2 regions of the Paraburkholderia sp. BR13444 genome follow, and region 2 is predicted to be linked to the other one. Evidence: predicted binding sites of a transcription regulator. Region 2 holds the regulator's gene; the other holds the start of a gene.
What was found. The regulator HrcA, encoded in region 2, represses chaperone genes, less so after heat shock. The targets are predictions, from matches to a motif close to TTAGCACTCNNNNNNNNNGAGTGCTAA.
Positions count from the first base shown of each region.

Region 1: rpoH (RNA polymerase sigma factor RpoH) is a predicted target of HrcA. The motif match lies at 1,405-1,431, and genes of this name have one in related genera.

Region 1 covers NZ_JBFPKM010000008.1:185,052-188,441, forward strand. The annotation lists gene rpoH (RNA polymerase sigma factor RpoH) at 408-1,343, opposite strand; gene AB3X95_RS23110 (acyloxyacyl hydrolase) at 1,697-2,260, shown strand; gene AB3X95_RS23115 (nuclear transport factor 2 family protein) at 2,302-2,685, shown strand; partial or broken gene AB3X95_RS23120 (2-isopropylmalate synthase) at 2,880-3,390, opposite strand, start outside.
Region 2 covers NZ_JBFPKM010000008.1:362,732-366,121, forward strand. The annotation lists gene recN (DNA repair protein RecN) at 1-115, opposite strand, end outside; gene AB3X95_RS23880 (NAD kinase) at 179-1,081, opposite strand; gene hrcA (heat-inducible transcriptional repressor HrcA) at 1,292-2,311, shown strand; gene hemH (ferrochelatase) at 2,493-3,390, shown strand, end outside.

The DNA of each region.
Region 1 (3,390 bases), 180 kb from region 2:
AAAGACGACTTCACGCCGGAGAGTCCGGCCGGATCCAGACCGCCCTTGCCGTCAGGCTGTCTGGCGAATGCATGCCGACAGTAGGAGGGAGAACCTCGCGCGCTCAGGGTTAGCCATGCGGCATCACGTCGCGAAACTTGCCGCGTCTGTGCAGTATTGCTACCGGACTCGCGATACGTCAAGAAAGGCTTACCGGGCTCGACAGGCCGGCTTGGGGACAGGCCTACGCGAATGCGCTGCGGCCGGGAGACGCACGAATGGACGAAAGGAATGAAAAAGCCCCGCCGTCTTGCGAGGGCGGGGCTTGAGCGCGATGGTCGCTAAATAGTACGCGACCGGTTACCGTGTGTCGCTTTTACCCACGTCGTCGGCGGGACACAATTGACGCGCGCATGGCTTCGACGTTTTTACGCGTATTCGGTCAGTGCGCCGCGCATCTTCTTCATCGCGCTGGCTTCGATCTGGCGGATACGTTCGGCCGACACGCCGAACTCGTCGGCCAGCTCGTGCAACGTGGAGCCGCCCGAGCCGTCGTCGGCCACCTTCAGCCAGCGCGCTTCGATGATGCGGCGGCTGCGCGGATCGAGCGCGTCGAGCGCGCTTGCGATGCCGTCGCTTTGCAGCCGGTCGCGCTGACGCGAAGCCAGCACGGCGGTCGGCTCGCTATGCGAGTCGGCCAGATAGGCGATCGGCGCGTACGACTCTTCACCGTCTTCGACCTGACCTTCGAGCGCGATATCGCCGCCCGACAGACGCGTTTCCATCTCCGCGACCTCTTCGCGCTTCACGTTCAGTTCCTTCGCGAGACCTTCGATCTCGTCCGGCGTGAACGCGCCGAGGCCCTGCTTGTGGCTGCGCAGGTTGAAGAACAGCTTGCGCTGCGCCTTCGTGGTGGCGACCTTCACCATGCGCCAGTTGCGCAGGATGTATTCGTGGATCTCGGCCTTGATCCAGTGCATCGCGTACGACACGAGGCGCACGTTTTGCTCGGGGTCGAAGCGCTTGACCGCCTTCATCAGGCCGATGTTGCCTTCCTGGATCAGGTCGGCGTGCGGCAACCCGTAACCGAGGTAGTTACGCGCGATCGACACGACGAGCCGCAGGTGCGACAGCACGAGGCGGCGCGCCGCCTCCAGATTGTCATGTTCGCGCAATTCAATGGCGAACTGGCGTTCTTCCGCCGGCGTCAGCATCGGAATCCGGTTGACCGCCTGAATATAGGCGTCGATGTTGCCCAGTTGACCGGACAGCAGCGAGGAATGCGAGAGCGCCAGTGCACCTGCCGGAGCGGCCTTAGCCGACGACGGGCTCAAAGTACTCGGAAGGGTCATTGCATGGCTCACGTGTGAAGCTCCTTTGGAATCAGACAATAGCGTACTCAGTAAACGACTCCAGCGATGGATGTTAGCACTCAGATCTGCCGAGTGCTAATACTTAGATGTCGCAGGGGTATCCAAGTTCCGGAAAATCCTATGGAGTCTTGAGTTCTGATAGTCATCATACGCTCTATTTGCACTGTGCGTTGAACCTGTACAAATTACCGTTCGAGGCGGCTGCCGCCTCATGATCGACTGACATCGTTCTGTTCTAAAGTGAATAATTGCTGTTTGGGCGCATAACCTGGAACATACTTGCCCCTAAATCGTGCTCGGAACAAAGGGGGCGCTCGCTTAATAGTCACCAGGATGGGGGCTGAATGAACAACAAGAACCTTGTGATCCGTGGACTTACTCTAAAAAGTGCGTTGGCCGTTCTGCTGCTGGGTGCGGCGGGCGCGTCCCGGGCTGACCAGTTCGGCGTGCAGGTGGCCGCCGGCGTCGGTGATCGTCACGTCAAGAGGCTCGATCTCGGCGTGGTCTGGGACCCCAACCTCACCTGGTGGCAGATCGGCGACTGGCATTTCGCGCTGATCGGCGAGGCGCACGTCGCGTGGTGGCACACCAATGAAGGAAACGTTCACGACAACATCGGCGAGATCGGTGTGACGCCGGTGATCCGCTTCGTCAAGTCGTCGGGCTTGGTGCGGCCATTCATCGAGGTGGGTGCCGGCGTCGGGCTGCTGACCAGCCCGCGCATTTCTTCCGACTTCACGTTGGGCACCGCGTTCCAGTTCTCCGAGATGGCGGGCGTCGGGCTGCGGTTCGGCGCTCATCAGCAGTATGTCGCCGGCTACCGCTTCCAGCATGTTTCCAATGGCGGTATCAAAGAGCCGAATCCTGGTATAAATTTCAGCCAGCTATATTTGCAATATCACTTCTGACCGTGGCCCCTTGCGGCTCGCGGTGTTCCAGGGGCTCTGCAATGGCGGCAAAGATGATCGAAGCGATTCGCGGGCTCGAGCGAGAGCGATTTCGCGCGATGGTCGACGGCGATGGGCAGTCGCTCGACACGCTGCTCGCTGACAACGTGAGCTACGTTCATACGAACGGCAAGCGCGAGACGAAGCGACAGTTCATCGACGGGATCACCGCGGGGCGCCGTCGTTATCGGCAAATCGAGGTGCAGTCGCAAGACGTCCTGCCGGCCGGGCGCGAGACCTACGTGGTCACGGGCCGCGCGCTGATCGAGATGGAAGCGAACAACGGCGCGCTGCTGTTCCCGATTGCGTACACCGCGATTCACACACACGAAGACGGCCAGTGGCGGCTGATCGCATGGCAGGCGACGCGTTGCGCGCTGGAGTGAGATTTTCATCGCGCGGGCGCGCCTTGCGAGCGCGCCCGTCCCGGCAGCCGAATGCGGCGGGGTGCGCACTCCGCCGCCGCAAGCTCAAGTCGGATTTACGCGGTTGCGCAATCCTCAGCTTTATCGCGGCTGTTTGCGCCGTATTCATCGCGCTCGGCATCCGCGTCGCGCGCCGCGCGTGAGCCGCGCATCGCCACTTCTCCCGCATACGGATGCCGCGCGGCCACTGGAAGCCGCGTGCAGCGCTCCGCCACGCGCCGGATCGCCGCTAGATCCGAGAAATCCAGACCGCTGTCGATACCCATCGCGTCGAGGTTCACCGCGAGCGTGACGAGGTCGACGTTGCCGGTGCGTTCGCCATTGCCGAACAGACAGCCTTCGATGCGATCGGCGCCCGCCAGCAGCGCGAGCTGTGCCGCGGCCACGGCGGTGCCGCGATCGTTGTGCGGATGCACCGACAGCACGATGCTGTCGCGGTAGCCGAGGTTGCGGTGCATCCATTCGATCTGGTCGGCGAATACGTTCGGCGTGGCCGCTTCGACGCTTGCCGGCAGGTTGACGATCATCTTGTGATTGCGCGTCGGCCGCCACGTTTGCGCGACCGCGTCGCATACCTCGCGCGCGAACGGCAGCTCGGTCGTGTTGAAGGTCTCGGGCGAGTACTGGAAGGTCCAGTGCGTTCCCGGCCGCGCCTGCGCATGTTCC
Region 2 (3,390 bases):
TCAGGATCGATTTGCCGGCGCCGGTTTCGCCCGAGAAAACGGTAAAGCCGCTGTCGAATTCGAGGTCGAGCGCGGCGACGATGACGAAGTCGCGTATCGAGAGGTGGCGAAGCATGGAGGTCGTCGGGTAGCTTGGATTCGGGTGGCGGCCGCGGCGGCGTGGGCTTGAAAGCGCCGCTTACGGCCTCGGGTCTTCTTCGTGCGACGGGTACTCGTGCCAGTGCAGCTTCTTGCGCAGCGTCGCGTAATAGCTGTAGCCGACAGGATGCAGCATTGGCACCGTGTGACGCGAACGGCGCACCTCGATCGTGTCGCCGAGCTCCAGCGACGTGAACGACTGCATGTCGAAATTGACGTTCACTTCGCGCCCGGAAACGATCTGGATGCTGACCTTCGAGTCGTCCGGCAGCACGATCGGCCGGTTCGACAGCGCGTGCGGCGCGATCGGCACGAGCACGAAGCCCTGCAATTGGGGATGCAGGATCGGCCCCTGCGACGACAGCGCGTACGCAGTCGAGCCGGTCGGCGTCGCGACGATCAGGCCGTCCGAGCGCTGGTTGTACATGAAGCGGCCGTCGACCGACACGCGCAGCTCCGCCATGCCCGAAAAACCGCTACGGTTGACCACCACGTCGTTGAACGCGAGCGCGTGATAAATCGACGTGCCGTCGCGCACGATGCGCGCTTCGAGCAGCACGCGCTCCTCGCGCTCGAAATTGCCGGACAGCATTTGCGGCACGATCTCGCGCATGTCGGAGATTGGAATGTCGGTGATGAAGCCGAGCCGTCCGTGGTTGATGCCGATCAAGGGCGTGCGATATGGCGCGAGCTGGCGACCGATGCCGAGCATCGTGCCGTCGCCGCCGAGCACCACGGCGACGTCGGCGCGCGCGCCGATCTCGGCGGGACGCAGCGCCGGATAGTCGGTTACGCCGATTTCGGCGGCGGTGTCGGCTTCGAACACGACTTCGAGGCCGAGCTTCGCGATGCACGCGGCGAGCGCGGTCAGCGGCTCGCCGATGCCTGGCGTATTGCTGCGCCCGACGAGCGCGACGGTCTTGAACTGGCTGGTCACTTGCATGCCGGCATTACACCATAGGTAGGGCCTGAAAAGAACCGCAGGCCAACCCGGTAGCGGGCCGACGCACGCGGGGCGTCTGCGCATGTCGCGATTATCGTTAGAATGGTGAAGACCCGATGACATGCGCGCCCGCTGACGGCGCCGCATTTGCCGGGAGCGGGCGCCGCGGGCGCTCGCGGCTGCGATGCCATTGAGCTAAAATTTTTCCTCATGCTAGATCCTCGCGCACAAACCCTCCTCAAAACGCTGATCGAGCGCTACATCGCCGAAGGTCAGCCGGTCGGCTCGCGCACGCTGTCACGTTACTCGGGCCTCGAGCTGAGCCCGGCCACGATCCGCAACGTGATGTCGGACCTCGAGGATCTGGGGCTCGTGATCAGTCCGCACACGTCGGCGGGGCGCATTCCGACGCCACGCGGCTACCGTCTGTTCGTCGACACGATGTTGACGGTCGAGTCCGCCGCCGACGAAGAAGCGGTGATGCGCGCGGTCAAAACCACGCTGCAGGTGGGCGAGCCGCAGAAGATCGTCGCCGCGGCGGCGAGCGTGCTGTCCAACCTGTCGCAGTTCGCCGGCGTGGTGCTCACACCGCGCCGCAGCCACGTATTCAAGCAGATCGAATTCATGCGCCTGTCCGACAAGCGCATTCTGCTGATCATCGTGACGCCCGAAGGCGACGTGCAGAACCGCATTCTCGCCACCCAGCGCGACTTTTCGCCTTCGCAGCTGGTGGAAGCCTCCAATTACATCAACGCGCACTTCGCGGGCCTCTCGTTCGACGAAGTGCGCCGCCGCCTGCGCGAGGAAATCGACGAGCTGCGCGGCGACATGACCTCGTTGATGCACGCGGCCGTTACCGCGAGCACCGACGAATCCGATACCGGCGAGACCGTGCTTATCTCCGGCGAGCGCAATCTGCTCGAAGTCGCCGATCTTTCGTCGGACATGGCGCGCCTGCGCAAGCTGTTCGATGTGTTCGACCAGAAGACCAGCCTCCTTCAGTTGCTCGACGTCTCGAGTCACGCGGCGGGTGTACAAATTTTCATTGGCGGCGAATCGACGCTGGTGCCGATCGAGGAAATGAGCGTCGTCACCGCGCCGTACGAGGTGAACGGCAAGATCGTCGGCACGCTCGGTGTGATCGGACCGACCCGCATGGCCTACAACCGCGTGATTCCGATCGTGGACATCACCGCGCGGCTGTTGTCCATGACGCTTAGCCAGCAGTAGTCCTCGCGCTCGGCGGCGGCGCCGCCGTCATCGCAGCCCGTGCCGGCCATGATGCGCGAACGGGCGGCGTCTGCCAATCGTCCGAATGGCCAGGGCCCCGCGGCGCCGGGCCGAACCCGCGCCGCTATAATGAATCTCCATTGAATCGACTCGCCGCGTGAAGCGGTGACTTCTGCTGCCTATGCGCTTCGACCTCGAGCGGCCATCACAGAACGCCACGTCGCATCGCGTCGCCGTGTTGCTGATCAACCTCGGCACGCCAGATGCGCCGACGCCGCGCGCGGTGCGCCGCTATCTCGCGCAGTTCTTGTCCGATCCTCGCGTGGTCGAAATTCCCGCGCTGCTGTGGCAGCTGATTCTGCGTCTGCTGATCTTGCCGTTTCGCGGCCGCAGCTCGGCGAAGAAGTACGCGGCGGTGTGGATGCCTGAGGGCTCGCCGCTGCGCGTGCACACTGAAAAGCAGGTCGAGGGCTTGCGCCATCTGCTGCAAGTCAACGACTACACGGTGCTGGTCGACTACGCGATGCGCTACGGCACGCCCGGCATTCCGGCAATGCTGAACCAGCTGAAGCTCGCCGGCACCGAGCGCGTGCTGCTGATGCCGATGTATCCGCAGTATTCGGCGTCGACCACCGCGACCGCGTTCGACGAAGCCTTTTCCGCGCTCAAGCGCATGCGCAACCAGCCGGAAATCCGCACGGTTCGCCAGTACGCCGATCACCCGGCGTATATCGCGGCGCTCGCCGCGCAGGTGCGTCATCACTGGCATCTGCACGGCCGCCCTGATTTCGCGGCGGGCGACAAGCTCGTGCTGAGTTTCCACGGAGTGCCCAAGCGCACGCTCGACCTCGGCGACCCGTATCACGAGCAATGCCAGCAGACCGGCGCGCTGCTGATGCAGGCGCTGGAGTTGACGTCGGTCGAATGCCGCATCACGTTCCAGTCGCGCTTTGGCAAGGCCGAATGGCTGCAGCCCTACACGGCGCCGACGTTGAAGGAACTCGGCGCGGCAGGCGTGCGGCGTGCTGACGTGTTTTGTCCGGGTTTCACCGCCGACTGCCTCGAAACGATCGAGGAAA